DNA from 3 places in the Shewanella sp. 38A_GOM-205m genome. Region 2 is predicted to be linked to each of the others. Evidence: riboswitches for the same ligand, from Rfam matches in the RefSeq annotation. Region 2 holds a riboswitch; each other region holds the start of a gene.
The links. Region 2 has a riboswitch for lysine ahead of N512_RS0113295 (Na+/H+ antiporter NhaC family protein). Riboswitches for the same ligand answer to the same signal wherever they lie in the genome.

Region 1: another riboswitch for lysine. It lies ahead of lysC (lysine-sensitive aspartokinase 3); the one in region 2 lies ahead of N512_RS0113295 (Na+/H+ antiporter NhaC family protein).
Region 3: another riboswitch for lysine. It lies ahead of N512_RS0100745 (Na+/H+ antiporter NhaC family protein); the one in region 2 lies ahead of N512_RS0113295 (Na+/H+ antiporter NhaC family protein).

Annotation. Positions count from the first base shown of each region.
Region 1 is NZ_JADP01000003.1:142,708-153,554, reverse strand. It holds gene arcA (two-component system response regulator ArcA) at 1-683, opposite strand, end outside; gene N512_RS0103830 (DUF3293 domain-containing protein) at 1,244-1,678, shown strand; lysine riboswitch at 1,761-1,937, shown strand; gene lysC (lysine-sensitive aspartokinase 3) at 2,074-3,441, shown strand; gene N512_RS0103815 (succinylglutamate desuccinylase/aspartoacylase family protein) at 3,431-4,537, shown strand; gene N512_RS24755 (S8 family serine peptidase) at 4,730-8,599, shown strand; gene asnC (transcriptional regulator AsnC) at 8,752-9,213, opposite strand; gene rluA (bifunctional tRNA pseudouridine(32) synthase/23S rRNA pseudouridine(746) synthase RluA) at 9,322-9,999, opposite strand; gene N512_RS0103795 (winged helix-turn-helix domain-containing protein) at 10,197-10,847, shown strand, end outside.
Region 2 is NZ_JADP01000020.1:83,431-94,277, forward strand. It holds gene N512_RS0113270 (alkaline phosphatase D family protein) at 1-1,363, shown strand, start outside; gene N512_RS0113275 (hypothetical protein) at 1,371-1,754, opposite strand; gene N512_RS0113280 (GNAT family N-acetyltransferase) at 1,963-2,484, shown strand; partial or broken gene N512_RS24395 (DUF3302 domain-containing protein) at 2,875-3,109, shown strand; gene N512_RS0113290 (HlyD family secretion protein) at 3,430-4,560, shown strand; gene N512_RS0113295 (Na+/H+ antiporter NhaC family protein) at 4,645-6,225, opposite strand; lysine riboswitch at 6,314-6,485, opposite strand; gene N512_RS0113300 (5'-methylthioadenosine/S-adenosylhomocysteine nucleosidase) at 6,698-7,525, shown strand; gene N512_RS0113305 (oxidative stress defense protein) at 7,706-8,413, opposite strand; gene rimO (30S ribosomal protein S12 methylthiotransferase RimO) at 8,649-10,073, shown strand; gene N512_RS0113315 (ribosome alternative rescue factor ArfA) at 10,111-10,335, opposite strand; gene N512_RS23045 (substrate-binding periplasmic protein) at 10,532-10,847, shown strand, end outside.
Region 3 is NZ_JADP01000001.1:155,106-165,952, reverse strand. It holds gene brnQ (branched-chain amino acid transport system II carrier protein) at 1-487, shown strand, start outside; gene N512_RS0100745 (Na+/H+ antiporter NhaC family protein) at 619-2,190, opposite strand; lysine riboswitch at 2,272-2,470, opposite strand; gene N512_RS0100740 (electron transfer flavoprotein subunit alpha/FixB family protein) at 2,561-3,484, opposite strand; gene N512_RS0100735 (electron transfer flavoprotein subunit beta/FixA family protein) at 3,485-4,234, opposite strand; gene N512_RS0100730 (H-NS histone family protein) at 4,554-4,949, shown strand; gene N512_RS0100725 (amidohydrolase family protein) at 5,245-8,355, shown strand; gene N512_RS0100720 (amidohydrolase family protein) at 8,388-9,656, shown strand; gene rcsF (Rcs stress response system protein RcsF) at 9,718-10,098, shown strand; gene tsaA (tRNA (N6-threonylcarbamoyladenosine(37)-N6)-methyltransferase TrmO) at 10,109-10,843, shown strand; gene N512_RS0100705 (acyltransferase) at 10,840-10,847, shown strand, end outside.

The DNA.
Region 1 (10,847 bases), on a different contig from region 2:
TCACCGTGGATGGTGGCGATGATTTCCGGTGTATCAGGCACACTTTCGAAGTGCTTACGAATACGACGGATAGTCACGTCAACAGTACGGTCGTGTGGCTTGAGCTCTCGGCCGGTCATTTTCATCAGCAGCTCAGCGCGGCTGAGGATCTTGCCTGGGTTTTCCACAAAGTGCAGCATAGCGCGGAATTCGCTACGTGGCAGCTTGTAAGATTCACCCTGTGGGCTCACCAGAGAACGGCTGTTGATTTCCAGGCTCCAACCATTAAAACGATAGTATTCAACGGCAGCCTTTTCTTCAATTTCAGCGCCAGAGCTGTTGACACGAGTCAGCAGGTTACGGGCACGAATGGTCAGTTCACGAGGGTTGAACGGCTTGGTGATGTAATCATCGGCACCGATCTCCAATCCAAGGATCTTGTCCACTTCGTTGTCACGGCCAGTAAGGAAGATGAGACCGATATTGTTGATTTCGCGCAATTCCCGCGCCAACAGCAAACCATTCTTACCTGGCAGGTTGATATCCATAACCACCAGGTTCACCTTGTTTTCCTGCAAGGCTTTGTGCATCTCTGCGCCATCATTGGCTTCGGTTACCACATAACCTTCTGCCTCGAAAATACTTCTCAGCGTGTTACGGGTAACGGCTTCATCTTCAACGATCAGAATGTGCGGGTTTTGCATGTTATTTACCTAATTAAATCAGTTTATCTAACCATGAGCGCGGGTGACGCTCCGCTATACTCTCTAAAACGCCAACATTCACAGGGTTCACGTAAGTGCTGTTCAAAACTGAAATGAAACGGCAACACACTTCATGATTAGCAAAAAGTATGCTCTCCACCCGGAGAGGCGCGAACTGTACTGTCTAGGATTCCCAGTGGCGGGATTTAGTTCCTGAAAGACATGGAAAATCCAGAAAATGTCATCTTAAAACCAGATTACATTTGGTACAGAGTCGTTATCGATAGAGACTTATGCTGTAGCGTAATGGCGCTAGCCGGGTCACACACTTAACTCTAAGCCTCTGTCGATACAATCCATTGTACTAGGATTGGGCATTTGTTAACAAATGAAATGTTAACAAATTAATGTTCAACTATGATCTATATCACAAGTTTTTGCGTTACCTATTGAAAGATAAGCATTTTGTATTTTGTCTTACTGTGAGCTTGCTCACGGGGCTAGGGGAATGCAAAAGCCTTTGCTAGAATAAATCCGGTTCATTAGAGACAGATACTACAATGGATGCTGCATTTGAAAGTCTCTGGCAGTACTACCAGAGCGCATGCTTTTTATTGACTCAGTCGTTTTCTTCCGCTGTTCCTTTCGCTATTGTCACCGCCCATAATCCCCTTGGGCAAAAACTCACTTCTTGCCAAAACCGCCTTCTCGATCGGCAGCTACAACACGATATTGATAAGCTGGGCATTCCTTACCGGGCGATCATAGGCGCTGCCGATGATCTCAGTCATATGGAAAAAAGCTGGGCTCTGTTTCTGGATAAGGCTGCGGCAATCGAACTGGCATCAAAGTATCGACAAAATGCCCTTTACTACGTTGATAGTGGGCTCTTGACCTTGGTGCCTTGCCTGAAAGGGGAGCGAGAGGTGGCGCTTGGACAGTTTGCTGCCAGGGCGCGCCTGGTCAGCGAGTTACCCGAGCTCAGTGACGGATGAGTTGAGGAAATTTCATCCTGTGCAAATTAGCATTGACTTCATAAGGACTTTATTGCTAATTTTTTCATCCCTTTCGCGAGAAAGGAACAGAAGAGGTGCGTTAACTAGGTAGTGAGTCAGAGGAGGCCAATTCTCCAATGACGGCTCATGAGGGAGATTAACGCCGAGGTCGGGATGCGTATTGGCTATGCTTCCGGTCGGTTGGTCAGGCTGAATCCTGGCGACTGTCACCTGGTTTTGGTGGAGAGCTTCTGGTGACGATCGCTGTTTCCCTGCTATAGGGTGCGTTATCTCTGCACCAGGCTCTTCGAACGTTATCTGTTCGGAGCTTAACTCATGAAATCTATTCTCGTTATCGACCTTTCCCTGTTACCTGCCTGTGGGGGAATGCGCTGATGTCTCTTGTTGTTGCCAAGTTTGGTGGTACCTCAGTTGCCGATTATCCGGCGATGAATCGCTGTGCCGATATAGTGCTTGGAAACCCGGCCACCCGTCTGGTTGTGGTCAGTGCATCCAGTGGCGTAACCAATCTGTTGGTGGAGCTGTCTCAGGCAGACATGGGGGATGAGCGCCGTCTCAAGCTATTGAAAGAGATAGCCACCATTCAATACGCAATTCTGGATAAACTTGGCAGACCGGCAGATGTTGCCGCGGCGCTGGATGCTTTGCTCAGCCGCATGGCAACGCTCAGTGCCAGGTTATTGCAGGCGCCGAGTCATGCTATGGTCGATGAGATCCTATCTTTGGGCGAACAGTGTTCTTCAGCGCTGTTTGCCGCGGTATTGAGAGAACGTGGTGCCAAGGCCAGCGCCTTTGATGTGCGCCAGGTGATGCGTACCGATAGCCATTTCGGTAAGGCCGAGCCACAAATCGCCGAGTTGAAGCGACTGGCGACAGAGAAATTGCAACCTTTGCTTGAGCAGCAACTGCTGGTGACCCAGGGCTTTATCGGCGCCGATGCCGATGGCCGAACCACTACGCTTGGGCGTGGTGGCAGCGATTATTCTGCGGCCCTTTTGGCTGAGGCGCTGGAAGCCGATGCGGTCGAGATCTGGACCGATGTAGAAGGGATTTACACCACGGATCCCCGACTGGCTCCCAACGCCAGGCCTATCGCAGAAATCAGTTTTAATGAGGCGGCAGAGATGGCTACTTTCGGTGCCAAGGTGTTGCACCCTGCCACCATCTTGCCGGCGGTGCGTCAACAGATCCAGGTGTTTGTCGGCTCCAGTCGGGCACCGGAAAAAGGTGGCACCTGGATCCGTCACCAAGTGGAAGATGAGCCGGTATTCAGGGCCGTTGCGGTGAGACGAGATCAGACCCTACTTAACTTGCACAGTTTGCAGATGTTGCATGCCCAGGGCTTTTTGGCAGAGACCTTTGCCGTGTTGGCGCGGCACAAGATCAGTGTCGATCTCATTACCACCTCAGAGGTGAACGTGTCGCTGACGCTGGACAAAACGGGCTCAGATTCGGCCGGCAAGGGGCTTCTGACCGAAGCCCTGCTGCAGGAATTGTCGCAAAACTGCCGTGTGCGGGTGGAAGATAAGCTGGCTCTGGTGGCCATCATAGGCAACAAGATAGCCACTACTGCCGGGATCTGTCGCCGGGTATTTGAAGTGCTCGAACCCCACAACGTCAGGATGATCTGTCAGGGCGCCAGTCCGCACAATCTTTGTGTCTTGGTGTCGGAAGCCGAAGCCGGTGATGTTGTTGCCGCTTTGCATCGTAACCTGTTTGAAGGGGCTCAGGATGCAGCTTGAACATCTGCCGGTTGGGGAGCTGGCTGCCGGCCAGCCCTTGACCATACCTGTTTATCGCTTCAAAGGTACCAGCGATGCGGCGCCCAGCGTCTATATTCAGGCCAATGTGCATGGCGCCGAGGTGCAGGGCAATGCGGTGATTTTGCAGTTGCTGCAGTACTTCAAGGCTCATCCGCCTCTGGGAGATATCACCCTGGTGCCTCTGGCCAACCCCTTGGGGATTAACCAGAAAAGCGGTGAGTTTACCTTGGGCCGTTTCGATCCCATCACAGGTATCAACTGGAACCGAGCCTATCTGGATCAGGCCGTCCACCTGGATGACTGGTATCTGCAGCATAGTGAGCTGCCGGAGCAAGCACTGTTTGACGCTTTTCGTCGTCTTCTTATTGCCAACTGTGAACAGGCATTGGCCAATCCCTGGGGAGTGACGACCGGGCAGAGATTGGCGCTCAATCTGCAAAAACTGGCGCACGGCGCTGACATAGTGCTGGATCTGCACACCGGCCCCAAGTCCTGTAAACATCTCTATTGCCCCGAATATGAGCTGTCCGCTGCCGGCTACTTTCATATTCCCTATACCCTGGTGATGCCTAAAGGTTTTGGCGGCGCCATGGATGAAGCGGCCTTCAATCCCTGGTGGCAGCTCAGCGACTATGCCAATAGCCGGGGCAGAGAGCTGAAAGTCGCAGTGTCGGCCTTTACTTTGGAGCTTGGCAGCCAGGAGCGTATCGATCTTGCCGATGCCAGCCGAGATGCGGAAGGCATATTAAGTTATCTGAGCTATAGAGAGGTGATAGCCCAGAGCATACAGCCCGAGGTGATGTCGCGTTTTGCTTGTATGCTGAAAGACTATCGGAAGTTTCACGCACCTATGGCAGGTATGGTGGAGTATCTGGCCGAGCCGGGAGTACCTTTGGCTGCGGGCGCGCCTCTGGTCAATATGCTCAGGCTCGACCGAGTCGATGCCGGCACTGAAGTCACCAGGCTCTCGCTCAATGAGGATGTGATCCCTGTGCTGCATTTTGCCTCGGCGTCTGTGCACCAGGGAACTGAGCTCTACAAGGTGATGACCAACTACTTCACTCTTTCTGGTTAAGTCAAAGCCGGATATGAAATCCTTTTTAGCGTCTACCATTCTGTAACTAGCTGATAATTTGTAATATTTTGTGTCTTTTGTTTCTTGTTTGTATCAATTGATGTTACAAGAATTAATCCCTTTGTATTAAGGGAGTGTTTTTGAGCATGGAAACATAAAACAACAATAAGCAGTCTTATAGGGAGTAGACAAGTGAAGAGTCAAGTTGCAATAGCCGTTTCAGCAGCGCTGTTATCTATGGCATTCCATTCAGAAGCCGCGCCAGTGAGCGTATCAGATCCATTTATTTCGTCGGATCTGCTTAGTGCGTCCAGCGGCCTCAAAGGACAACAGCAAGGGGTGGGGCAACATAAGTTTGTCAAAGAGCCTGGACTTGCAGAGGGTAAATACACTTATATAGTGCGCCTTAAAGATCCCTCTGTGGCGAATTATGCCGGTGGTATTGCCGGGCTTGAAGCCACCAGTCCACAGCGAAGCCAAGGGCTGGCGCCCCAAAAGGCTCCCAAGCTGAATACCGCCAGTGTGGCGGTGAAGTCCTACGTGAAGTATTTGAATGCCAAGCAACAGAACTTTTTAATGAGTGCCGCGGCCCAAGGGGTTCAGTTGCAGGCCAAGGCCAGATATCACTATGCCTTTAATGGCCTGGCGGTCACCATGGATCAGCAGCAGGCTGAAGCCCTGTCCAAGTTACCCGAAGTGGCGTTCATTGAGCGGGAAAGCCTCTATTCAATGGATACCGACAGTAGCCAGAGCATGATAGGTTCTCCCAAAGTGTGGGACGGCAGTGCAACAGGGACCCGGGCTATGGGAGAAGGGGTCATAGTCGGGGTGATCGATTCGGGGATCAACAGTGATCATCCATCCTTTGCCGACATTGGGGGAGATGGTTATGACCATACTAACCCCTGGGGGCAGGGGGTCTACGTCGGTGACTGTGCGGCAGAGTTTTCTGACATGTGCAACGACAAGCTAATCGGGGTCAGAAGTTATCCCGAGATTACCGATAGTTATGATGATGAAGAGGTCTTTGGTCCAACACCTCCTGCCAAGAATGGTGAGGATTATGGGGGCCATGGTTCTCATACTGCCAGTACTGCTGCGGGCAATATCCTTAAGAATGTCCCCTATGTTGCCGGTGAAGTTGGTGAGGCTCAGGGGGACGGCATTGAGACCGGGCTCGAGTTTACACAGATCTCCGGGGTCGCCCCCCATGCCAACATTGTTGCCTATCAGATCTGCCGTCCGGGCAACAATGGCGATAGATATTCAGGTTGTCCCACATCGGCGATTCTCAAAGCGTTGGATGATGCCATTGCCGACGGTGTGGATGTGATCAACTATTCCATCAGCGGCGGTGGTTTCCCTTGGTCAAGCGCGACAGAGATGAGCTTCCTGGCTGCCCGTAATGCCGGCATCTTCTCTGCCGTATCGGCCGGAAATACCTCTGCCTCGGTTAGCCAAGTTCCCTTTTCTTCACCCAAAAATGCGCCCTGGTATACCTCAGTCGCGGCATCTACCCACAACCGGGAAGTGCGTTCCATTCTGGAGTTCAACGGTGACCAACTGGACTACACTCAGGGAACCGGGCCGGTAATGACTACAGATATCAGTGCACCTTTGGTGTATGCCGGTGACTTGGCAGCTGATAATTTCGAAGGTTGCAACGCCTTTGCCGCCGATGCGTTCAAGGAACAGTTGGCGCTGATTAAGCGCGGCGGTTGTAACTTTGCCGATAAGGTCAATAATGCCAAAGATGCGGGGGCAGTAGGGGTTATCGTCTTTAACAAAGACGGTGAAGGCAACGTCAGAACCAAGATGTCCGGACTGGGCAACACCAGTATCCCTTCTGTTTTCATCGGTAATATTGATGGCTTGGCCGTTGTGGATGCGCTGGCGGCTACGCCAGGGCTGGTGGCCAAAATCAATGCTACTCCATCGGCCGTTGAGCGTCAGGCAGATGTGTTGGGCGACTTCTCTCTACTCGGGCCAAATCGTTACTTCGATGTGATTGCGCCTTCGATTTCTGCACCGGGTGTGGACATCTATGCCGCTTATGCCGATGAGCAGTATGGCCATGAAGTAACAGGGACAGATCCTGCCGATTATACCCTGATGTCCGGTACTTCTATGTCCAGCCCTCATGTGGCGGGCGCCGGGGCGCTGCTGAAGTCGGCTCATCCTGAGTGGACACCGGATAATATCCGTTCAGCCTTGATGCTGACGGCAACTACGGCCAGTGCTATGACCAAGGCCGATGGCAAGACTACCGCGGATCCGTTTGATGTGGGTGCCGGCCGGATCCGGGTTGATTTGGCCGCCAAGACAGGGCTTATCATGGATGAGTTGGCGGACAATTATGAGTTTGCCAATCCAGAACTCGGTGGTGATCCCAGACGTTTGAATCTTCCCAGCATGTCTACTAGCCGATGTGTTAACAGTTGCAGTTGGACTCGAAAAGTCATGGCTACCAAAGACGGCGTATGGAGCGCTGCCGGGGTGGCGACGACTGAAGGGCTGAAAATAACTGTTTCGCCTGAAAACTTTACTCTGACCAAGGGGCAGTCGCAGGTGGTGACTGTCACTGCCGATATCACAGGAGTGAACTCAAGTGATTGGGCGTTTGGTAACCTGCTGTTGACCTCGAGTAACCACCCTGATGCGGCCATGCCTGTGGCGGTTAAAGCTGCCCGTGACAATTTGCCGGACAGTTTAACCATCAGAGCGGGACGAGATGCCGACGAGCTGACTTTCAGCGAGCTGAAATCGCTGGATATGACTGGACTGGATGCAGAAGTATCTGCCTTGGCACTGGCCGACAGCTTTGAAGGCGTGCTGAAGCAAGATTCGAATGTTGGTAGCTTCCTGGACGACATTACCGATGGTGTCGCCTTCGTCGCCTACAGGGTTGAAGAGGGGGCAAAGCTATTCAATACCACTATTACTGCCACCAATTCCCCGGATTTGGATCTCTATGTGGCGATAGACAGAGATAGTGACGGGTCGTTGGATGCCCTTGTCGGCCAATCGGCCAGAGCCGGTTCTGATGAATCTGTCAGTATCAGTAATCCAGAAGTCGGTGACTATTATATTTTTGTGCAAAACTATGAGGCCTCGGCCGCCAATGCCGAAGATCCCTTCACCTTGAAAACCTCTGTGGTAGAGGCAGGTCCGGCTCAGGACAACTTTACTCTGACCAAGACGGGTGACAATGAGGACTTCTCACTGAAATTTGCCTGGAAGGATAATTTTGACGCCAGCGACCTGGGTTATGCCGTAGTAACTCTGACGTCCAGTGATACCAATGTCGCTGCCAAGAACCTGCCGGTTGCTTTCAGCCGAGTCGTTGATGATGTGCAGATGCCTGAGGCCAGTATACTCAGTGGTGAGATGACCCCTGGGCTGCCAGTAACCATGACTGTAACTATCGCTGCCAATGCTTCCCCGGAGGCTCGGGAATATCAAATCAAGGCCATGGTGCCGGAAGGACATGAAGTCACGGCTATCAGCGACCAAGGAGAACTGGCTCAAGGAGTATTGAGTTGGACTCATGTGATGCAAACCGGCGATCCGGCCAAAACGCTGAGCTTCAAGTTTATCCCGCGTAAACAGGGGCAGGGCAATAAGCTGATATTGAGCAATACCGTAGTCAATGATACCGCCGAGGTGCTGACTCAGGAGTATCTGTTCGATGTTAAAGAAGGGGCCCCTGTTATTAAAGTTGATGCACCGGACCGAGTGGCAGAGCGCAAGAGCTTTGTTATCGATGCGTCTGCCTCGGCCGATCCCAATGGCGATGCTGTCAGCTATCAATGGACTCAGATTGCCGGTGCACCACTGAAGTTTGACAGCTCGGCGGCCAAGCTGGAGCTGACGGCACCTGAAGTGGGAGGCTCTGGCGATTTGCTGACTTTCAATCTGAAGGTGAGTGACTCCAAGGGTAACAGCACCACAGAAACTGTCAGCATAGTGGTCTTTGACTTCGAGCGTGACAGTGGTGGTTCGCTGGGTTGGTTGTCGCTGCTATTGCTGCCTTTGGGGTGGCTGCGCAGGAAATCGAGCTAAGGAAGGTGCGAGCAAGTCCTGTGTGCTCTGCGTTGGCTTACAGGCCTGGATGTAAGGCGTGGTTTGCAGCAAATGGCCATAGTCCTTTGCACCTTCCCTAAGCCTTAAACTGAAAAAGGCTGCCAATTTGGCAGCCTTTTCTTTATCTGTTGTTAAGGTTTTACCGCCCTGACAATTGGATTCTGCAGACTTATCAGGGTCTCGGTAGATTGAATTTCGTCTATCGACTGGATACGGTTAATCAGCACGTGCTGCAGGGCATCTATAGATTGACACATCACTTTGACAAATACGCTGTAGTTGCCTGTGGTGTAGTAGGCCTCTACCACTTCTTCCAACTCATTGAGCTTGGAGATAGCGGCGGGATAGTCACCGGCACTCTTGAGATTGATGCCGATAAAGCAGCAGACATCATAGCCCAGAGCTTTGGGGTTAACCGTTATTTGGGCACCGGTGATAATACCTGCCTGTTTCATCTTTTCGACCCTGACATGAATCGTGCCTGCACTGACGCTGAAGCGTTTGGCCAGCTCGGCAAAAGGAGTTCGTGCATCCTGCATCAGGGCTTCCAGGATCTGATTGTCCAGTTGATCTCTTTGAAATGATGTATCCACAGCATCACGCCTAAATTGCTTATAATCAGGCATGAATCTACGTGTTTTATTGTAAAATTGCCAGTCTTATGGCGACTTTTGGCTCAACATCTATGGTGACGTTAGCCGTTATTGCTCACCTTCGGGCGCGAGAAAAGGCACAGGTGCACTGAAGCTCATGGGTTCGCCCGAGTAGGGATGCTTGATGCTGAGGCTGGCGGCATGCAGCAGCAATCTGGGAGCCAATCTTTTTGCCCAGGAGTCGGCGTAGAAACCATCGCCCAGAATGGGATGACCCAATGCCATCATATGCACCCTGAGTTGGTGTGAGCGCCCTGTGATGGGGATCAGCTTGACCAGAGTTGAATAGCGCCCCTTGCTGATCACTTCATAGTGGGTCAATGACGGCTTACCCACTTGATGATCGACTTTCTGTCTGGGTCTGTTGGGCCAGTCGCAGATGAGTGGCAGTTCTATACTGCCTTGAGTGGCCTTGATATGGCCGGCGACTCTGGCGTAGTAACTCTTTTGGGTTTCCCTGTCTCGAAACTGACGTTTCAGCTCCCGTTCGGCACTGCGCCTCAGTGCCAGCAAGAGCACGCCCGAGGTGGCCATATCCAGGCGGTGAACCACTTGTGCCTGTGGATGTTCGGCCAGGACTCTGGCATAGGCGCTGTCGTGATGGGCCGGATCCCGTCCGGGAACCGAGAGGAGTCCTGAAGGTTTATTGATGACTATGATGTCCTTGTCTTGATAGAGAATATCCAGCCAAGGTTCGGTTGGCGGATTGTAGACAAAATCTGACATGTCATGGCCTCAATGAAAACGGATGGCAAAGATAACCGCGACTGCAGATAGATGCAAGCTCTTGGGCGTTGCTGCATCCAGGCTTCAGAGCAGGCTGGGAATTATTCGCACCTGCCTTTGGTTAATTTGAGCGCTTTACTTCTCTTTTACAACATGGGCAATTAGTATCTTAGTGTTTGAATTGAAAATGGATTGATATGGGAAGGCGCTCAGGTTACCTGTTGGAAGATTGGTTGGTTGACCCTCAGATGAGTACGCTGAGCCGCGAAGAGGCTCAAGTGCGGCTCGAGCTCAGGGTGATGCAGGTATTGCTGTGTCTTATCCATCATGCCAACACCCTGGTGAGCCGTGAAATGTTGATCCAGGAGGTTTGGCACGGCGGCATAATTACGGATAACGCCATTAACCGCATTATCGGCTTGCTGCGTCAGCATCTGCAGGATAATCCCAGAGATCCACGTTTTATCAAGACAGTGCCCAAGCAGGGCTATGTGTTGATAGCGAGAGTACGCGAGACGACACTTGATGACGATTCACTGGATGAACCTTTACCGGCAAAACTGGCAGACGTCGAGACTGAGCAAAAGATAGCAGCAGGCGGCAGCAAGTGGGGCTATTTGGGCGGCGCCTTCGGAGTGCTGGCGGCGGGTATTGCAAGTTGGCTCTATCTGGCTCCTGTCCAGGAAAACCCCCAGCTTGAGTTGACAGATGTGGCCATCCGGCGTTTGACTCCACTGACTTCGCTCAATGGTCAGGAGGTGGACCCCAGCCTGTCCCCCGATGGCAGCATGCTGGCATTTTCCTATCGGGAACTGAACGCCGATAAGTGGCATATTGAGCTGATGGCG
Region 2 (10,847 bases):
CATTGCCCAGGTAATAGCGCTGCTGGGACTGAAACAGGAGAACTTTAGTGACGCCCCGCTCAAAGACTCGGCGCAGATAGATTATGGCCCAGACTCCCTCTACCTGCGGCCAAAGCAGCTCTTGCCCCGAACCCAGTATCCGGCCAAGACAGCACTCTGGCGCTGGTATATCAACCACCCCATATTCACCTCCTCGATGGCAGAAAACCATCTGCTGAGCTTCGCCGAAGTTACTGCCCTGTATCTTTTAATCTGGTCGCCGGAACTGTGGCAGCAACTGGAACTGCCGCAACAGTTGCCCGGGCTGAGCGGTAAACGGGCACAGGAGTGGCAGACCCAGTGGCAACATCTGTTGGAGTTCAAGGCTGGCCTTGGCAAGGTTAGGCGCCTTTTGGCGCATCTGCCTACCTATATGATTTTCGACGATCATGACATTACCGACGACTGGAACCTGACGGCCCGCTGGGAAGAGGCCGCCTATGGCCACGCCTTCTCCAAGCGCATCATAGGCAATGCCTTGCTGGGTTACACCCTGTTTCAGGCTCTCGGCAATCAACCCAAGAGGTTTACCGACTTTTTCGAAGAGCTGAGCGGCCTCTATCTGGCCGACAGTGAGCGCCAGGATGCCCTGATAGACAAGTTGCTCAAGTGTGAGAACTGGCACTACACCCTGGATACTCAACCCAGAATGGTGGTACTGGATACCCGTACCCGCCGCTGGCGCAGCGAATCCAACCTGGCCAAGCCTTCCGGGTTGATGGATTGGGAGGCGCTGATGGATCTTCAGCAGGCACTGCTGGGGCAGGATAAGGTCATCATAGTGTCGGCGGCACCGATTTTCGGGGTCAAACTGATTGAGGCGGTGCAGCGCACGGCCACCCTGATCGGAGCTTCGCTGCTGGTGGACGCCGAAAACTGGATGGCGCACCCCGGCGCCGCCAACGCCCTGTTGTCGATCTTCATGCACAGACGTACCCCGCAGGAGTTTGTGATCCTCTCCGGCGATGTGCATTACTCCTTTGCTTATGACATAGGGATCCGCTTTCGCCGTGCCAGTCCCAACATTTACCAGATCACCGCCAGCGGCATCAAAAATCAGTTCCCGGAAAAGCTGCTGCCTGTGTTTGATAAGCTCAACGGCTGGCTCTATGGTCATTTCTCGCCGCTCAATCTGCTGACCAAACGCAAACGTATGTCGATCCGCGGGCGCCGCCCCAATGGGGAACGCAGCAAGCGCCTGGTCAACCAAAGCGGTATCGGCCTCCTGGAACTGGCAGAAAACGGCGCCCCCCAGCGGATAGCCGTACTGCATGCCGATATGAGCCTGACCGAGTTTCAAGCGCCCAAAGAGAGCCGCGACTGACAAAGGCTCAAGCTTGCTCACCTGCCTTTGGAGTCGTTTTCGGCGGATTGATATCAGGAGTGGTTATCGTCTCCTTGACAACTTCCGAGGCACAGGCGTCTGGATAAAGCTCATCATAGACATCCAGCGCCCTATCACGGAAAGAAAGCACGATGTAACCTATCAGCAACTCCAGTGCAATCACCACAACACCATACCAAGAGCCAAACAACTTAAGGAACAGATCCCAAAGCTCAGCGGTATCACCGCTCTTGATCGCGATACCGGCCAAACCGGACAAGGGCAAGATCAATATGGTTACACCAAAAGCAGTCAACAGATTAGTACTTATTTTAATTAAGGTTTCCGCATGTACTTCTCTGGCTTTACGACTCCTTTGCTCCACTTTCATTTGTCACATCCTTTTATTGACCTAATACAATCAAAATAACTGTTACTTTGGCTAATGTTAACCATCTCTAGCAAGTACAGCACCCACCTCTCGACTGCAATACAACACACTGAATGGCTACCTGCTCCAATTCATATGTTCCCATTGAAGTAATGGCGCGTTGCCCGGCTTATGGCATACTCAGGCGAAACCACCTTGGGAGCCTAAGATGCATCTGTGTCACTGCCAACTTGAGCAACATGGCGAAGCGATACGCGCCATCTTCAACCATGCCATTGCCCATACCACAGCCCTTTATGAATACCAGCCAAGGAGCGAACAGCAGATCCGCGATTGGTTCGGCGCCAAACAGCAAGGCAGTTGGCCAATTCTGGGCGCCGAGGATGAGCAGGGGCAACTGTTGGGATTTGCCAGCTTAGGCCCGTTTCGCGGCTATCCGGCCAACCTCTACTCGGTGGAACACTCTGTGTATGTGCACCCGGAGCATAGAGGCAAAGGGGTGGCGCGCTTTCTGATGCAGCATTTGATAACCCAGGCCCGGGAGCGCGGCATGCGCACCATGGTGGGCGCCATAGATGCCGGAAACCAGGCCAGTATTGCCCTGCACCTGAAGTTGGGGTTCAAGCACTCAGGCACCCTGCCCCAGGTGGGCTATAAGTTCGGCCGCTGGCTGGATTTGGCGTTTTATCAGCTTATGCTGCCGGGACCTGCCGAGCCCAAAGAGAACTAAGGAAGGTGCGAATAAGTCCCATGTGTGCTCTGCGTCGGCTTACAGGCCTGGATGCAAGGCGTGGTTCGCAGCAAATGGCCCTAGTCCTTTGCAAGAAGCACAACACAGCAGGCAGGCTTGTAAGCCACGCCCTTCGGGGCTTGCTCAGCAACCGGCTCTCTGCGTTATCCGACTTCGACAGGCCCCGGCATGCCTTCAGTCAGATGCCTTGAACGCCAATTGCTGTGTAAGCCAGAGTGCCACGAGGACTTGTTCGCACCTTCCCTCCCCCTTTCGGGCACGAGCCGATTTTCGTCTTATACCCCTGAAAAAATTCATCATTCCCGGGCAATCCGCCAGCGGCCATCTACACTTATTCAAGCGTATTTGCGAATAAGGGAACCCGATTAGATGACACTGGATTATATCGCACTGGGGCTGCTGATCTTTGTCGCCCTGGTGATCTTCTACGGGGTGATAGTGATCCACGACATCCCCTACGAGCTGGCCAAGAAACGTAACCACCCCCATCAGGACGCCATTCACTACGCCGGCTGGGTGAGCCTGTTTACCCTGCATGTGCTGTGGCCGTTTCTGTGGATCTGGGCCACACTCTGGCGCGAGGACCGGGGTTGGGGCTTTGACAAAATTCAACAGGAGCAGCAATCACTGCACCATGAAACCGTACTCTTGGCGCAGCAGTTGGAGCTATTGAGTGAAAAAGTCGCCGCCCTGGAAGCCCAAAAGCATGCCGCAGAGGCTCTTGCAGCGCCGAGTGCCCAAGTCCAAGTCCAAGTCCAAAGCCAAAACCAAGCCCCAACCAAAGTCCAAACATCTTCAGAAGAGCCCCCAGCCGACCCCAAACCCACCAGCGGCGTGAACTTGGATACGGCAGCAGACTCGACCGACATTCCAGGTACAGATAATCAGACCCAAAGCAATAACAAGAATGGGGAGAACAGATAAATGGATCTCTTGCTTATCCTCACTTACACCGCCATCTGTGTCGCCATCTTCAAGATTTTCCGCATTCCACTCAACAAGTGGAGCGTGCCCACCGCCGTGCTCGGCGGAGTAGTGCTGATAGGCACCTTGATTTTGTTGATGAACTACAACCATCCCCATACCGCCATGGGCAGCCAGATGTATGTTACCACCCCGCTGATCCCCTCGGTGCGCGGCAAGGTCATAGAAGTGCCCGTCATCCCCAACAAACTGCTGAAAGAGGGCGAGCTGCTGTTCCGGGTCGATCCGACTCCTTATCAGACAGAAGTCACCCGGCTGGAGGCCAGCCTGGAGCAGGCCAAACAGGCGGTATTGGGGCTGGACGCCGCCTATAAGGCCGCCGAGGCCAGTCGCATCAAGGCCGAGGCCGAACGGGACAGAACCCAACTGGAATATGAGCGCTACCGCCGCGGTTTTGAAAAAGGCGCCTTCACCCGTGCCGATGTCGACAACCGTCGTCAGTACTATCTCGGCGCCCAGGCCTCAGTAGAGGCGGCCGAGGCCGAAGCCCGGCGCGCCAAGCTGGCACTGGAAGCCGAGTATCAGGGGCAAAACACCCAGGTGGCCGAAATTGCCGCCATGTTGGAAAAAGCCAGATTCAATCTGGAGGAAACCAGCATGCGCGCCCCCTCAGACGGTTATGTGACCCAGTTGACCCTGAGACCGGGAATGATGGTGGTGCCCATGCCCCTCAGGCCTGTGATGACCTTTGTCCATCAGGAGGAGCGCTTTTTTGTCGGCGCCTTTAGGCAAAACTCGCTGCTGCGGCTGAAACCCGGTTTCAAGGCCGAGCTGATCTTCCGCGCCCTGCCGGGCAAGGTGTTTCAAGCCGAAGTTGTCGAAGTACTGCCGGCCATAGGCGAGTCTCAGGTGCAGGCGCAGGGGCAGCTCTATGGCTCGTCACAAATTCGCCTCAACGGCCGGCCACTGGTGAAACTCAAGCCGCTGGATGATCTGAGTCAGTATCATTTGCCACTGGGCACCAATGTGGAGATCGCCATCTATTCCGATAGCTTTGAGCATGTATCAATCATGCGTAAGGTATTGATAAGGATGAAAAGCTGGCAGAACTATCTCTATCTGGATCACTGATATTCCTTATCGACGCGCAAGCCTTTGGCAAGAGTAAAAAGCCCCGGGAACACTCCCGGGGCTTTTTTGTATCCCATCTCAGCCTCAGCCGATGGCGGCCTCGGGAGCCGCCTGGAAGCGCCTGGCGTGATAGAGGCAGAAGAGTGCAAACCAAGCGGCACTCACCAGGAAACCGGCCAGGGTGGAATGCAGCAGCCCCATGGCCAGATACCCCAGCGCCGCCCCGAAGGCGACGGTCAGGGCATAAGGCAACTGGGTCAGCACATGATCTATATGGTGACAGCCGGCGCCGGTGGCCGACAGAATACTGGTGCTGGAGATGGGCGAACTGTGGTCGCCAAACACAGCGCCGGCCAGCACAGCCGACAGCATGGGCAGCAGAAGTTGGATATCGCTGGCGGCGGCCATATCTCCGGCGAGTGGCAACATGATACCGAAAGTCCCCCAACTGGTGCCTGTGGCAAAGGCCATGGCGCAGGAGAGCACAAACACCACCACAGGCAGCAGCCCTGTGGGCAGATTGCCGTTAGCCAGGCTGGCGAGATATTTGCCGGTTTCCATGTCACGCACCACGGCGCCTATGGTCCAGGCAAACAGCAGTATGTTGATCGCCGGCAACATGGCCATGACCCCTCTGGGGGCGGCACGCAGCCAAGTGGATATCCCAAGGCCGAGGCGCAGAGCCAACAGGCCAGACACCGCCAGGCTGCAAAGGGCGCCGTAAACCAAAGACGAACCCACATTGGTATGTTCAAAGGCGCCCAGCACACTGAAGGCCCGACCATTGGCGGCCAATACCTGGGCCCCGGAGTCCAGCATGAAATAGATACTCGCCGCCGTCAGTGTCACTATCGGCAACACCATATCCAGCATGCCGCCGCGGCTGTCGGCCGGGGCTTCCATATCCAGCCCTATTGGCCTGCCCTTGGATTCATCCCAGAGCTTGCCTTCGAGCGCCCGCTGCTCATGCTGTCGCATCGGCCCAATATCCAGTTGGAAGGCGATGACCACCACCACCATGATCAGGGTAAATACCGCATAGAGATTCATGGGGATCATCTGCACAAAGGCGGCGATCGGGCTCTGGTCTGTCACCCCATGGGCCACGAGTATGCCGCCCACCAGGGCAATGATATAGGCCCCCCAGGAGGAGATGGGCATCAATACGCACACGGGCGCCGCGGTTGAGTCCAGCAGATAGGCCAACTTGGCGCGGGAGATCTGGAATCTGTCGGTCACAGGGCGGCAAATGGGCCCCACCGACAAGCTGTGGAAGAAGTCGTCAATAAAGAAGGCAAACACCATCAAGCCGGTGAGCGACTTGGCACTCTTGCGGCTCTGGCAGCGCCTGGCGGCCCATTCGGCGAAGGCCCGGGTCGCCCCCGAGGCGGTCATCAAGCTGATAAGCCCACCCAGCAGCAGCATAAACAGCAGCATATTCAGGTTATCGCTGTTGGGAGCACCATCGACCCAGAAGATTTTCAGCACACTGTCAAACAGGTAACGCAGCGATTGCAGCGGTGAAAACTGCTGTAACATCAGGCTGCCGGCGACTATGCCAACCCCGAGGGAGAGCAGTACTCTACGGGTGATGATCGCCAGCGCAACCGCCAGCAGAGGAGGAACTATGGACCAGGGAGAGTCCGCAAAATGCATGATATTCATGATCTCTTTACACCTAAAACAACTAAGGTGGAGATCTACCGATAGGATCGAAGAAACTCAGACCAAGGAGGGCAGAAACTTCTCAGCTCCTTCAGGTAGCGCTCCATAGTGGATGACTATGGCAGTCCTGCACCTGTTAGATACAGAACCAGCAGCTAGGTTTGATGGCCTGGCTACTTCGGCGCCGACTCCTTTCCCCGGGCCTCAAAGGCATCACCCTCTTCCCGGTTACTCTTAGGCAGCGCGCCTCTACTCAAAGGTATTCGACTGGCATTCTAACTATCACGGCCCCAATAGCAAGCCGGATTGTGCCTCTGGCGGTAAATATCCCGCCCGGTTGGCATTAAGCCTTTGGTAAGTGACTCATGTCTGGGCTCGCAAATGCCAGCTCCGGCTGTTGACGGCAACCACAGCTGCACCTAGGATCGCCCTCCCCTACCGCGACACTGAAATAACAATTAAAGGTGTGCAAATGACTCTGTTACAACGTTTTTGTGTGGCACTCTGTGCCTTGTTCTCCAGCCATTCCATGGCAACGCCCACCCGGGCACCTATACTGCTGCAAGGCGCCATGGATGTCGAAGTCGACACCCTGGTTCAGGCCCTGAAAGACCCCAAACAGACAACTCTTGGTTCCTGGACTTTCTGGCAAGGCACTGTGGATGGCTATCCTGTCATAGTGTCCCGTACTGAAATAGGTATGGCCAATGCGGCCGCCTCCACCACACTGGCGATAGAAAAATTTCAACCCGGTTTTATTATCAACCAGGGCACCTCCGGCGGCCACGACCCGGCGCTGCACCGCGGCGACATAGTGCTGGGGAAATACAGCTTCAATATGGGTTCCTATCGCAGCGATCTACACCCCAAAGGCCAAGGCATAGATCCCAAACGCTGGCATAACTTCGATGTCACCATGCGTTTGCGTCAGGATGGCAAGCTGGTGGAACACAAGCGCTTTGATGCCGATCCCAAGTTGCTGGCTCTGGGACAACAACTGGTGTCAGCTTATCGCCATGGCAAGGTAGTGACCGGCGTGATCGGCAGTGCCGATGAGTGGAACCGCGAAGTCGACCGCATCGAGTGGCTGCACCAAACTTATCAAACCTCGGCCGAAGAGATGGAAACCGCTGCGGCCGCCCTGGTTGCCAAGGCCTATGAGATCCCTTTTATCGGGATTCGGGTACTCTCCAATACCGACCTGCACGGCGAAGAGTTTGAGCCACAAACCGCTATCCACTGTCAGCAGTTTGTCATTGAGTACACCAAGAAGTTGATCGCAGGTTTGGAAGGTAAATAAAACCTAGTCGCTCTAATGGCAAACAAGTGCCGCTGGATTGTCTCTTTGGCGTTTCCTGTAAGCACCTAATCTTAAGTAATCAGCAATAAGAGAAATTGCTTGGATTACCGGCTGGAAAACAAACATTGCGGGCACCACCAGGGTGCCCGCATCATAACTGTCAGACAGGATAACTTGGGTTTAGTCACGCAGCTTGTAGCTGACCTCGACCCTGTCGGAGAAAGTTACCTGGCCATACTCATAGCTCTGGTTGATAGCGCCTTCAGCCATCATGGCGGCCTTGTACATCACAGGGCGCACCGGGCCTTGGTCGAAATAACGAATCGACCAGACGCCATCGAGTTTCTCGCCGAATCCGGCTGCCAGCTCACTGGCCTTTTGCTTGGCATCTTCAATGGCCGCCTGCCGCGCCTGCTTGCGCATCTCGGCTTCTTTACTGGACTTAAGGTTGATCTGGTTCACCTTGTTGATCCCGCCTATTAGCGCCGAGTCCAGTATGGGGTTGAGCTGATCCAACTGTTTCACCAACACGGTCACACTGCGACTGGCGCGATACCCCTTGAGCTCGGGCGCCTTGTCCTTGAGGTAAACATACTCAGGTTGCAGATTCAGATTGGCGGCTGCAATCGACTCCTTGGCGACCCCAGCCTTGAGCAGGCGCTCGATAAAAGCGGCCACCGCCTTGTCGGATGCGGCCTTGGCCGCCTTGGCATCAGATTCGCTTAATGACACTTCAACATGGATTTCAGCCATATCCGGCTCAACCTGTATCTGGCTGACGCCTGTAGTTTCCAGCAGAGGTCTATCCTGAGCCAGTACCGAGTGGCTCATCAGAGTAGCGGGTAACAGTGCGCCTATCAGCGCCAGATTCAGCAGAGATTTTTTCATCTTGGTTCTCCAAAAAGTTCGCTTTCGTTGACCATAGAAACGCAGCCGGCTGACAAAAGGGTTAAAAAAATCAAAAAATTTTTCAACGAGGTTTTGAAGCGGCAACCGAGATGGCAACATAGAACATAAATTAACCAGCCCAACTGTACCTTTTCTATGGCTGAGGTATAATCGCCGCCAATTTTACCGGCACCCAAGCGTGCTCCATCAGCTTTAGCATTGCGGAAAACAGCTCTTGAAGAAATCAGTCGACATTTTTGATCCCAAGCAGACCACGACTCTGGACACTCCGGCCAAGACTCTGGCACAGGAAAACAGCCCTGCCGAGGCCCAAACCAGCGGCAATCGCATCGGCTTTGTCAGCCTGGGCTGCCCCAAGAACCTGGTGGATTCCGAGCGGATCCTCACCCAACTGCGCATCGACGGCTATGAGGTTACCAACAGCTATGACAATGCCGACCTGGTAATAGTCAACACCTGTGGCTTTATTGATGCCGCGGTGGAAGAGTCGCTGGATGCCGTGCGTGAAGCGTTGGAAGAAAACGGCAAGGTGATAGTCACCGGCTGCCTGGGCGCCAAGGAAAACCAGATCCGCGAAGTGCATCCGGATGTACTGGAGATCACCGGCCCCCACAGCTATGAAGCCGTGCTGAACCATGTGCACAAATATGTGCCCAAGCCGGAGCACAACCCCTTCACCTCGCTGATCCCGCAAGCCGGCGTTAAGCTGACCCCCAAGCATTATGCCTACCTGAAGATTTCCGAAGGCTGCGACAACCGCTGTACCTTCTGCATCATTCCGGCGCTGAGGGGCGATCTGGACAGCCGCAGTGTCGGCAGCGTGCTGGATGAAGCCAAACGCCTGGTGGAAAGCGGCGTTCAGGAAATTCTGGTCGTCAGCCAGGACACCTCGGCCTACGGCAAAGACAAGGGCGGCCGCACCGACTTCTGGAACGGCATGCCGGTGAAGCAGGATATCACTACCCTGGCCCGCCATCTGGGCAAGATGGGGGTGTGGGTACGCCTGCACTATGTCTACCCTTACCCTTGGGTCGATGAGCTGATCCCGCTGATGGCCGAAGGACTGATCCTGCCCTATCTGGATCTGCCGCTGCAGCATGCCAGCCCTCGCGTGCTCAAGATGATGAAACGCCCCGGCCGGGTCGACCGCCAGTTGGACGCCATCAAGAAATGGCGAGAAATCTGCCCGGATCTGGTGATCCGCTCAACCTTTATCGTTGGCTTCCCCGGTGAAACCGAAGAGGATTTCGAAATCCTGCTGGACTTCCTGCGTGAAGCAAGGCTGGACCGCGTAGGCTGCTTCAAGTACTCGGAAGTCGATGGCGCCGTGGCCAATACCTTGGCCGAGCTTATCAGTGAAGAGGTCAAGCAGGACCGCTATGAGCGTTTCATGCAGGTGCAGGCCGAGATCAGTGCCGAGCGGCTGGCGCGCCTGGTAGGCCGTGAGCTGGATGTCCTTATCGATGATGTGGACGAGGAAGGCGCCATTGGCCGCTGCTATGCCGATGCACCTGAAATCGACGGCATGGTATTCTTAAACGGAGAAGTGGAACTGAACCCAGGGGACATGGTGCGCGCACTGATCACTCATTCTGATGAGCACGATCTGTGGGCCGAACTGGTGCAGATGCCGGATTAAACTCTCCCAACACCTTGGAGAAATCTTTCTTGAGGTGTCAGCAGGGTGAAAAGATTAGAGTCATAAAATCAAAAGGGGCAACACCCTGTTGCCCCTTTCCATTGCGTCCTTTACGACTGTATGATCCTTTGCCCTTCTTCGGCTTCTCGCTGCGACAGCGAAACAGTGAACTGGTCACCACGGCCTTGAGGGCGTTATCTTTGATCTGTCCACGACCGGATTCATGTTCCAGCAGTGCGGTCTGCTTAATATATTTGGCCATATCGGCTCCTTATTTCAGTGGAATGAGACTTGCCCGACCATACCGGACAAAAATCGCGCAAATACTACTCCCTTTTGTACCAATAACCAAATATCTTAATCTTGGCCCAAAGTACAATGTCGCGTTTCGCCTTATTCATGTTATTAAAAACAATCACTATTCAGTCTGTTTCAGTCAATCCGGGAGGGTTTGTTCTGTGATATTCAGGTTCTGTTGTCTGGCGCTGCTGGCACTCGCTTGTTCACCACAGCTGCTTGCCGCAGAAACCTGTGAGCTGACCATGGGGTATCGCACCAATGCCAGGGCCCCCTATATTGCTGAAGCACCGGATAACAGTGGCCTCTATCTCAGCCTGTATCAAGACGCGGCGGCAAGAATAGGTTGTAGTCTCAAGGTAGTGCGAGCGCCGAAAAAGCGTATTCTCTGGGAAATTGCCAAGGGCAATATCGACTTCTATCCCGGGCTGGCCTTCTCCAAAGAGCGCCACGACTACGCGCATTTCATCGCCAACG
Region 3 (10,847 bases), on a different contig from region 2:
ATTGGCTTGCCTGACGACGATAATCGGCGTGACGACTGCCGGCAGTGAGTTTTATAGCCGCACATTCAGTAACGTGTCTTACCGTAACAGTGTGCTGGTCACCATGATAATTGGAGCATTGGTTGCCAATATTGGTCTGGAGCAACTTTTACAGATCACCCAACCCGTCGTGGTAGCCCTGCATCCGATTGCGATTGCCTTGTTGTTGATTGCGCCGCTACGGCGCCTTGTGTCCATGTCTGGCGTACTTGCAACCTTAGCGGCAGCGTTGATCTTTGGCGCTCTGGACGCCTTGCATATTCTCGGCAGTATGCCTGCCAACCTGGATGCAATTTTGAACCAATATCTACCCTTATACGCTTGCTATGCAGCTTGGATTGTCCCGACGGTTATTGTTCTGGCCATAGCGACGAGTTTGACTCTGTTTGCCCGCTCGGCATCGGCTCGCGTCATCACGGAAAACTCAATAGAGCTGCCACAAAAATAATTGGCGAGGCCAGTTTGAATCAATAGGTATTTAGCCTGAATATCCAAGACGAGAGTACGCCTCCAACTCCAATGGCCCTGAAATATAGGTAACAAAAAACGCTGCCGAGGCAGCGTTTTTTAATTGGCCGGTTAGGCAGCACTGTTTTTGGGCTGCTGCCACTTGAGCCACACCAGCCCCAGCATAAACAGCACACAACTGCTGGCAAGCCCAAGCCATACCGACTCGGTAAAGCCGAGTACTATATAGCCGCCGAGGGAAATAACTGCTACCAAGACCGCATAGGGCAACTGAGTCAGCACATGGTCGATATGATGGCAGCTGGCACCTGTGGATGACAGAATCGTGGTGTCCGATATCGGCGAGCAGTGATCGCCAAACACAGCCCCGGAAAGCACGGCGGCCAGCATAGGCAACATCATGCCACTGTGGCTGCCCATGGCCATATCGGCGGCAATCGGCAACATGATACCAAAGGTGCCCCAGCTGGTGCCGGTAGAAAAGGCGGTAAGCCCAGCCAAAATAAACAGCACGGCCGGCAACAAGGCAAAGGGAATATTGCCACTGGCGAGGCTGGCCATAAACTTGCCGGTTTCCAGTGAGCCTATGATCCCGGCTATGGTCCAGGCAAACATCAGAATATAGATGGCCGGCAACATGGAACGGGCACCCGAGGTGAGTGCCTTGAGGATCATCTTGGCTTCAATCTTCTGGATAAAGGCCAGCAGCAGCGTCACCACCAGACCGATGGAAGCACCAAAGAACAGAGATGAGCCCACATCGGTTTTCTCGAAGGCACCTATGATACTGAAAGGCAGGCTTTCTGCCGCCAGGGCATCGGCACCACTGGAAACCATAAAATAGAAGGTCGCCACCACCAAGACACCTATGGGCAGGAACAGGCCGTGCACCTGGCCGGTTTCCGCCTCGGGCAGATCGGCATTGGCGCCGGGTGGCAGCCCCTTGGACTCATCATAGAGATTGCCCTTGCGGGCGTTGAGCTCGTGTTTGCGCATGGCGCCGATATCCAGCTCCATAAAGGTGACGCACAGCAAGAGCGCCAGGGCAAACAGGGCATAGAAGTTCATCGGGATCATCTGCACGAAAGCGCTCAGATGTCCGGTCTCGGTAAACCCGTGGGCGGTGAGAATGCCGCCGATAAGGGCGATAATATAGGCGCCCCAACTGGACACCGGCGAGATAACGCACACGGGCGCCGCGGTAGAATCCAAAAGATACGCCAGTTTGGAGCGGGAGATATAATATCTGTCGGTCAGAGGCCTAGCGATACTGCCCACCACCAGGCTGTTGAAGTAGTCATCGATAAACACCGCACAGCCGAGAAACATGGTCAGCAGCTTGGCATCACGGCGATTACGGATATGCTGTCTGGCCCAGTTGGCAAAGGCTCTGGCCGAGCCACTGACGGTGATCAGCGCAGTGATCATCCCCAGCAGCACCAGGAACCCCAGAATATACAGGTTCCAGGCATTGAAAGCGCCATCGTCCCATACCAGGGAAAGCACCCTTTGCCCCAGATAAACCCCGGTGTCCAATACCGACCATTGATTGAGCAACAGGGCTCCAATCAATATCCCCAGTCCCAGCGATAACAGCACCCGACGGGTGAGGATCGCCAATAAAATTGCCACAACCGGCGGCAACAAAGAGAGTGCCGAATCGGCATAACTTGTTAGTGTCATTGAGTCTTGTTCTTCGTTAAATACGAATGGAGGGCAACTGAACTGGTGGGAAAAGGCAATGGCATACCGAGTAGCACCTGTCCTTTCAGTAGCGCTCCATAGTAACGTCAATCTGTCATCCCGACAGAATATACTATGGCAGTGCTGCCCCTATTTGGTAACAGCCCCAGCGGTGGACCTTGATAAGTCGCAACCACTTCGGCACCAAATCCTTTCGCGATACATAAACGGAATCACCCTGCTTACCGCTACTGATATTTAGTGCGCCTCTACTTCTCAGGACGCCTGATGTCAGGCGTGAGGCACATAAAAACATAGGCGGCTTTGAGGATGCTACCCCAAAGCCGCCTATCGTGACCTAGATCACAGATTAAATCAACTCGTTCAATTTAGGCACAACATCAAACAGGTCAGCTTCCAAGCCATAATCGGCAACCTGGAAGATAGGCGCTTCAGGATCTTTATTGATGGCCACAATGACTTTTGAGTCCTTCATACCGGCCAGATGTTGAATCGCCCCGGAGATACCCACAGCGATATAAAGCTCTGGCGCCACGATTTTACCCGTCTGGCCAACCTGCAGGTCGTTGGGAACAAAGCCGGCATCCACTGCTGCCCGCGATGCACCTACGGCGGCGCCAAGCTTATCGGCCAATGCTTCCAGCATGGCAAAGTTTTCGCCACTACCCATACCGCGACCACCGGAAACAATGACTCTGGCGCTGCCAAGCTCCGGACGAGCCGACTCGGTCAGGCTCTGGGATACAAAGCTGCTCTTGGCGTCGAAGACACTATCGAGCTGATTGATTTCAGCTGAACCTGTCTCGGCAACGGCGTCGAAGGCGCTGGCGCGCACTGTGGCCACTTTCTTATCGTCCAGACTCTTAACGGTTGCCATGGCGTTACCGGCATAAACGGGACGGACGAAAGTATCGGCATCAATCACCTTGGTGATCTCAGAAAGTTGAGCCACATCCAGCAAAGCCGCCACTCTTGGCAGTATGTCCTTACCCTGGCTTGAAGCTGCAGCCAGAATGTGGCTGTAGTCGCCACTCAGAGACAAGATGAGTTCACCAATATTGTCGGCAAGATGAGCACCATAGGCAGGGTTATCGGCCAGCAGTACTTTACTGACGCCTTCAAGCTTGGCGGCAGCATCGGCGGCGGCCTTACAATCCTGACCGGCAACCAAGAGGTGAATATCTCCCCCTATGGCTTTGGCTGCGACGACAACTTTGGCTGTGTCCTGTTTCAGGCTGGCATTATCGTGTTCTGCTATTACTAATACGGCCATTTAGATTACCTTCGCTTCGTTTTTCAACTTGTCCACCAGCTCCTCAACGGAAGCCACCATCACACCCGCCTGACGGCTGGCCGGTGCAGCTACCTCCAACACCTGTACGTGCTGCTTGAGCGCCACTCCCAGGTCATCAATGCTCATGGTCTCCAGCGGCTTGCGCTTGGCTTTCATGATATTGGGCAAAGAAGCATAGCGAGGCTCATTCAGACGCAGATCTGCGGTGACCACGGCAGGCAGAGGCATGGACAGAGTCTGTAAGCCGCCATCCACTTCACGGGTGACCAGCAGAGTTTCGCCTTCCAGCTTCACTTCAGATGCAAAGGTTGCCTGAGGCATACCAGCGAGCGCCGCCAGCATCTGTCCTGTCTGATTGTTATCGCCGTCGATGGACTGCTTACCGAGCAGAATAAGTTGCGCCTGTTCTTTGTCCTGCACCGCCTTGAGAAGTTTGGCAATAGAAAGGGGCACCAGCTCTTCATCGGTTTCGATGTGAATGGCACGGTCGGCACCCAGAGCCAGTGCGGTACGCAGCTGTTCCTGTGCCGCCTTGGGACCTATGCTGACAACGACGACTTCAGAAGCACTGCCGGCTTCTTTCAGACGCACGGCTTCTTCTACCGCAATCTCACAAAATGGATTCAACGCCATTTTCAGGTTGGCTGTTTCAACGCCTGTGTTGTCGGCCTTGACCCTGACCTTCACATTGGCATCGACCACACGTTTTACTGGCACCAATACTTTCATAGGGTTTCCTTCCTACACCTTGTATCTAATGTGGGTTGCGTACCGATGATACCAGGGCCATCAGTACAGGATGGCTCAACTTTACGTGCTGTTGACGTTAACGTCAACAGCAACTTAAACGCTCGTTTGTCACTTCTGTCACACTTTAAGGCCAGTTTTTTGAACACTTGGCAACTTTAATGGTCATAGAATTGAGTTAAATAAAGAAATTAATGTCAATTGGCGTAAAAATATTTGATCCAGACTCTTATAGTTTCTATTATTTATAGCGATGTTCACCATAACCCAATTTATAAATTAGCGTGGGACCAAAATACTTATGAGCGATTTTCTTGATATATTGACTCACGGTCGTCGTTTTAAGGCCGCAGTAAAAGAGTTGAGCGTTGCAGATCTGCGCGATCTGGCTGCCAAATTGGATAAGATCATTATTGATCGTGAAGAGGAAGCCAAGGAAGAAGAAAAGGCACAAGCTGAACGTCTTTCTAAAATAGAAGATATCCGTAAGCAGATGGAAGCCGTTGGCCTGTCTGTTGAAGATCTGGGTAATGTTGCTGCCGCCAAGGCTGCTCCCAAGAAGCGTGCTCCTCGCCCACCAAAATACAAAATCGTTGTAGATGGTGAAACTATTACTTGGACCGGCCAAGGCCGTATGCCAACTGTATTCAAGAACGAAGTAGACAAAGGTCGTTCAATGGATGATTTCCTGATCTAATCAAGCATCTATTTACTTAAGCCTCGACAGTGTCGGGGCTTTTTTATGTCTGATAGACGTCTGGCATCTGTTAAAAAGCCTTACAATTAGGCCTTGGCATTTACATTTTGACTGGGTTAACTTTTATGGATATCAGCACACAGCCATGTATCCCGTCGGCCTCAGATACCTTTTTGTATTATGGATATCTGTAACTCTTTGGTAAAAAAGTAGTGAATATATACTGATATTCATATCTTTTTACTGATAGCTGTGACTTTTCCCCAAAAGAATAATGACAAGGTAGCCACAACAGATGAAACCCTCTTTCCCCGCCGCAAAACTGCTGTTTATCAGCCTTGTGGCCTGTAGCGCCTACGCCGATGAAACGCAACTGACAGACAATACTCCGAGATTGACCGCCTTAACCCACGCCAAACTCATGCTCTCCCCGGGTAAGCAATTGGATAACGCTACCCTGCTTATTGAAAATAACCGGATAAAGCAAGTTATTTCCAATAATGAAATTCCACAAAATGCTTATAAGATAGATCTCAATGGTTACACCATCTATCCGGGGTTTATCGATCCCTTTGCCGAATATGGCTTGGAGTATTCAGAATCGCCAGCAACTATTGAAGGCCCTGTCTATCGGATAACCCCCAAAGGGGCTGTGGCTGCAAATGGGGCTATTCACGCAGAGAAAGAATGGTTTTCCTATGTATTGGCAGATAAAGAAGCCGCGTCAAATTGGATAAGCAATGGCTTTACCAGCGTTCAGAGTGCTCATCTTAACGGAATATTCAGGGGAATTGGTGTTTCACTGTCTTTGGCGGACAAGAATAGCAATCAACTGATATATAGTCCCAAAAGTCGACATTTTATGGCTTTTGATAAAGGCAATTCACCACAGGACTACCCCAACTCCCTGATGGGAAGCATAGCGTTAATAAGACAGACTCTCAGTGATGCCAACTGGTATAACCAGAATAAAATGAAAGCAGCCGGCCGCGAGGATTTATTGTCACCGGAATTTAATATCGCCCTTGAGCGCTTGCACGATATAAAAACTCGTGGTGCGATATTTGACACCCGAAACCTCAATAACCAGTTGCGTGCAGCCAAGCTCTTGAGCCAAGAAGATATCCAGCCAATCTTACTGGGAAATGGTCAGGAGTATGCAAGAGTGAGAGAACTGCAGGAATATCGACCCGTGTTGATATTGCCGTTGAACTTCCCCGCTGCCCCTCAGGTCAGTGATGAAGACAATGCCAGGGAAGTACCACTCAGAACCTTGAGACACTGGGAGCGAGCACCGAGCAATCCTGCTGTGATGGCCGCCAACAATATCCCCTTCTCCTTCACCCAATACGGCATGGACGGTAAAGCTTTTTGGCCCAGGTTGAGAATGGCGCTGCAAGCCGGTCTCGACGAAGAAACCGCATTGGCAGCGCTGACCACAGAAGCCGCTGCAGCCGCCGGCATAGATAATTTGGTCGGTAAACTGGCGCCCGGCTATATGGCCGATCTGGTGATAGCCAAAGGCAATCTGTTTCAGGATGGCGAAATAGTCAGCGTTTGGCTACAAGGTGAAGAGCAAAAACAGCTGGCTCCGGAATTCCAGTGGCAAGGCAGTTATCGCCTACATTGGGCTGAACTGGAATTGGATCTTGAGCTGCAACTGACCCAGCAAACGCCCCGAAAACTCAGGGGCAACCTCAGCAGTGGCGATCAACAGATAGCGCTTGCTCACCTGAAAGCCGACAGCAAACGCCTGAGTTTCAGCGTCAATTTGCAGGGTGCTGGCATAAATGGCATCAGTAGATTGACTCTATGGCAAGATGATGAAGGATTGAGAGGAAGACTCTTGAGTGCCGATGGCGCCGTGACTCAACTGGCCGGCTCAAGATTACCGCAAGCGCTTTTAATGCAAGAGACAGAAGAGGATACGCGGACAAATACTCAGGCAACAAGCCCCAAAACTGTGTCAAAGACCGGGCCAAAGACTGAACCCGAGTATCTCAGTCGTTTGACGAGCCCACTGCAAGCCTATGGCCGCAGTGAGCTGCCAGGTACGGAAAAACTGCATATCCGCAATGTCACCCTCTGGACCTCAAGTGAGGCCGGCATTATTGGCAACAGCGACCTGCTTATGGCCAACGGCAAGATTGAAAAGATTGGCACAGATCTCAGCACTCCGGTAGGTTATCAGGTCATAGAGGGAGCTGGCATGCACCTGACTGCCGGGATCATAGATGAGCATTCCCACATTGCCGTCAACGGCGGCCTCAATGAGATGTCCGATGCCATCACCTCAGAAGTACAAATAGCCGATGTGCTTAACCCGGATGATATTGCCATCTATCGCTCCTTGGCCGGTGGCGTCACCACCGCCAATCTGCTACACGGCAGCGCCAACCCCATAGGTGGCCAGTCGCAGGTCATTCAACTGCGCTGGGGTGAGTCGGCCGAGGGACTCAAATTCACCCAGGCCCATCAGGGGATTAAGTTTGCTTTGGGGGAAAACGTCAAACAGAGCAATTGGGGCGAGCGTTATACCCGCAGATTCCCGCAAAGCCGCATGGGGGTGAAAGCCCTGATGAGCGATGCTTTCAATGCCGCCAGAGACTATAAAGACGCCCAGGCCCAATATGCCGAGCTGCGCTCACGGGAGAAACGTAAGCAGCTCTCCCCTCGCCCCGATTATCGTTTACAGGCGATTGCCCAAGTGCTGAACGGCGAGCGCGATGTGCATATTCACTCCTATGTCCAGTCTGAAATCCTGATGTTCTTGCGCCTCGCCGAGGCCTACGATTTCAAGGTCACCGCCTTCACCCATGTACTGGAAGGCTACAAGCTGGCCCCCGAGTTGGCGGCTCATGGAGCCGGTGCTTCCACCTTTGCCGACTGGTGGGCCTATAAATTTGAGGTCTATGATGCCATTCCGCAAAACGCCTGTTTGATGATGAATGCCGGCGTGCTCACCTCGATTAACTCAGATGACTTTGAGATGCAGCGGCGCCTGAATCAGGAAGCCGCCAAGTCGGTGAAATACTGCGACATGTCCCAGGAAGATGCCTGGAAGATGGTAACCATCAATCCCGCCAAGCAGCTCGGGATAGACGCCATAACAGGTTCAGTTGAAGAGGGGAAACAAGCAGATTTGGTGCTCTGGGATGCCAACCCCCTATCGGTTTATGCCAAGAGCCAGGCAGTGTGGATTGGCGGCAAACGCTACTTCGACCGCGCTGAGGATAAGCAAATGACCCAGGCTATTGCCGGCGAGCGCCAAGCGCTGATCCAGAAAATTCTTGGCAGTGACCCGGCGCGGCTTCAAGGCGACACAACGTCTGAAATCATAGAGCCCTTGTGGCAATGCGATACCCAATTCAACGCCTGGGGCCAGAATAAGGAGAGCCGCCTGTGACCAAGTTTCCTCTATTGCTACGCATTGCATCTATGCTGGTATATCTGCTGCTGGGTGGTTCGCTATTGATGTTCGCACCGGCAAAGGCCCATAACCTGATCCCGGCCGAGCGCCAGCAGCAAGCCATATTATTGAAAAACGCCACGGTTCACACCGTCAGCCAAGGCACACTCGAAAATACCGATGTGCTGCTCGAGCAAGGTGTTATCAGCGCCGTAGGCCCAGGATTAACGGCTGAAAATGCCCGGGAATTTGATCTCAGTGGCAAACACCTTTATCCCGGCCTCATAGCACTGGATACCACCCTGGGCTTAGTAGAGATAGCCATGGCCAGGCCAACAGTCGACAGCCGCGATGTGGGCAGTGCCAATCCGCAGCTTGAAGCCGCCAGCGCCTTCAACCCGGATTCGGAATTGTTGCCCAGTGTGCGGGCCAACGGTATCACCCACGCGCAAATAGTGCCGAGAGGCTCGGGCATTGCCGGGCAATCGGTACTGGTCTCACTGGATGCCTGGACCATAGAAGATGCCCAGGTCCCATCTAGACCACAGTTCCACCTCTATTGGCCAACTGCGCCGCAAAAACAAGGTACCAGCGAGGCAGATAAGCAGGCGCAAATGGCCTATCACAGCGCTCTGTCACAGATACACAAACACTTTGAAGCGGGTAAACGCTACGCCTTGAGTCAGCAAGGCAGTGAAGGCGCCCTTGAAGACAGCCGCTGGCAAGCGCTCTTGCCTCTGTATCGCCAGGAGGCGCGGCTATTTGTTCATGCCGACAGGCAGCAGCAGATAGAGGCTGCCATTGCCCTGGCCCGTCAGTATGGGTTCAAGTTAACCCTGGTCGGTGGCTATGATGCCTGGCGCCTGGGCGCAGCGCTCAATGAAATAGAGGCAAGTGTCATCTATACCCATACGCTTGACTTGCCGCTACGAGAAGATGAGCCCATAGGTCAGGCATTTAGAGTACCGGCATTGCTCAAGCGCGCCGGTATTCCCTTCGCCCTCGGCTTCAGCTCCGATTGGGACAGCCGTAACCTGCCGCTGGCCGCGGGCCAAACCGTGGCTTGGGGGCTCAGTAAAGAGCAGGCGCTCAAGGCCATTACACAAGATGCCGCCAAGATACTGGGCGTAGACAACCTGGGGGCGGTAGCGCCCGGGTTTCAGGCCAATATTGTGGTCAGCAGCGGCGATATTCTCGACCCCATGAGCAGCCGGATAGAGCTGATGTTTATCGACGGCAGACAGGTGGATCTCAACAATCGTCATCGGCAGCTTTATCAAAAGTATTTGAAGCGATAGAATTTCCCATACAGCTCCCGGGATGGCCGGGAGCATGGACGAATAACTATAAGGCCGGGCCATGAAACCGATTTTTCTCTCCACTCTGGTACTGCTGCTTGGCGGCTGCGCCGGGGAATACAGCTTCAATTCCAACTTGGACAGCCAGGCTATCCAGGAGTATTTCAAACCCTCGGAAGTACAGCTGTTCGATGGCAGCCGGCCAACAGGCCAATATGAAGTGCTGGGATTGGTTGAAGGCAATGCCTGTCAGTCTGAGCTCGATGGTGTACCGGCTTCCATGGCCGATGCCCGCACCGAGGCGCGCCGGGCGGCCGCCGATATGAAGGCCAATGGTCTTATCATTAAAAACTGTGTCGAAACCCAGGAAGCCGCAGCCGGTTGCTACACCAGCGCCATGTGTGTCGGCCAGGCTATTCGCCTGGCAACCCCGAAGGAGTAAGCCTGACGTTATGGGGTTTTCGACTCAGATAGAAGCGGTTGCCTATTGCCGGACACCATATAAACAGAAGTTTGGTATTCCTCGTCAGCCGGGCTTGGTGGATTTTGTTCGCGGTTTTGTCGAACTGACAGCGCCCTACAATCATATTGATGCGGTGCGTGGGCTGGAGCAGTATTCCCACCTCTGGTTACTGTTCTGCTTTCATGAAAATCTGGCCCAGGGCTGGAAAACCACGGTGCGCCCTCCCCGGCTCGGCGGCAATGAAAAGCTTGGGGTGTTTGCCACCCGCTCCACCTTCAGGCCCAATGGCATTGGCCAATCTGTGGTGAAGCTGCATCAGATCCACCAAGGCAAAGGCAAGGTGGTCCTGGAGATCTCCGGCATGGACCTGCTCGATGGCACTCCGATAATCGACATCAAGCCCTATATCCCCTTCTCGGACGCGATACCGGAAGCGATAGGCGGCATAGCGCAGCAAGCTCCCGAACAGGTTGAGGTCAGCTTCAGCAATCTCGCAGTAGAACAACTGAACCGACTCGAGAAACGCTATCCCGAGCTGGATAAGCTTATTCAGGCGGTGCTGGCCCAAGACCCGAGACCCGCCTACAAGAAAGGCAAGCCGGACCCCAAACGCTATCAGGTGGCTCTGTATGATCTGGATATCTTCTGGCATGCCCAAGAGCAAGGCATTGAAGTCGAAACCATACAACCCTTTTGTGCCAAAGCGCCCGGCGCCGGTAAATGAGTGA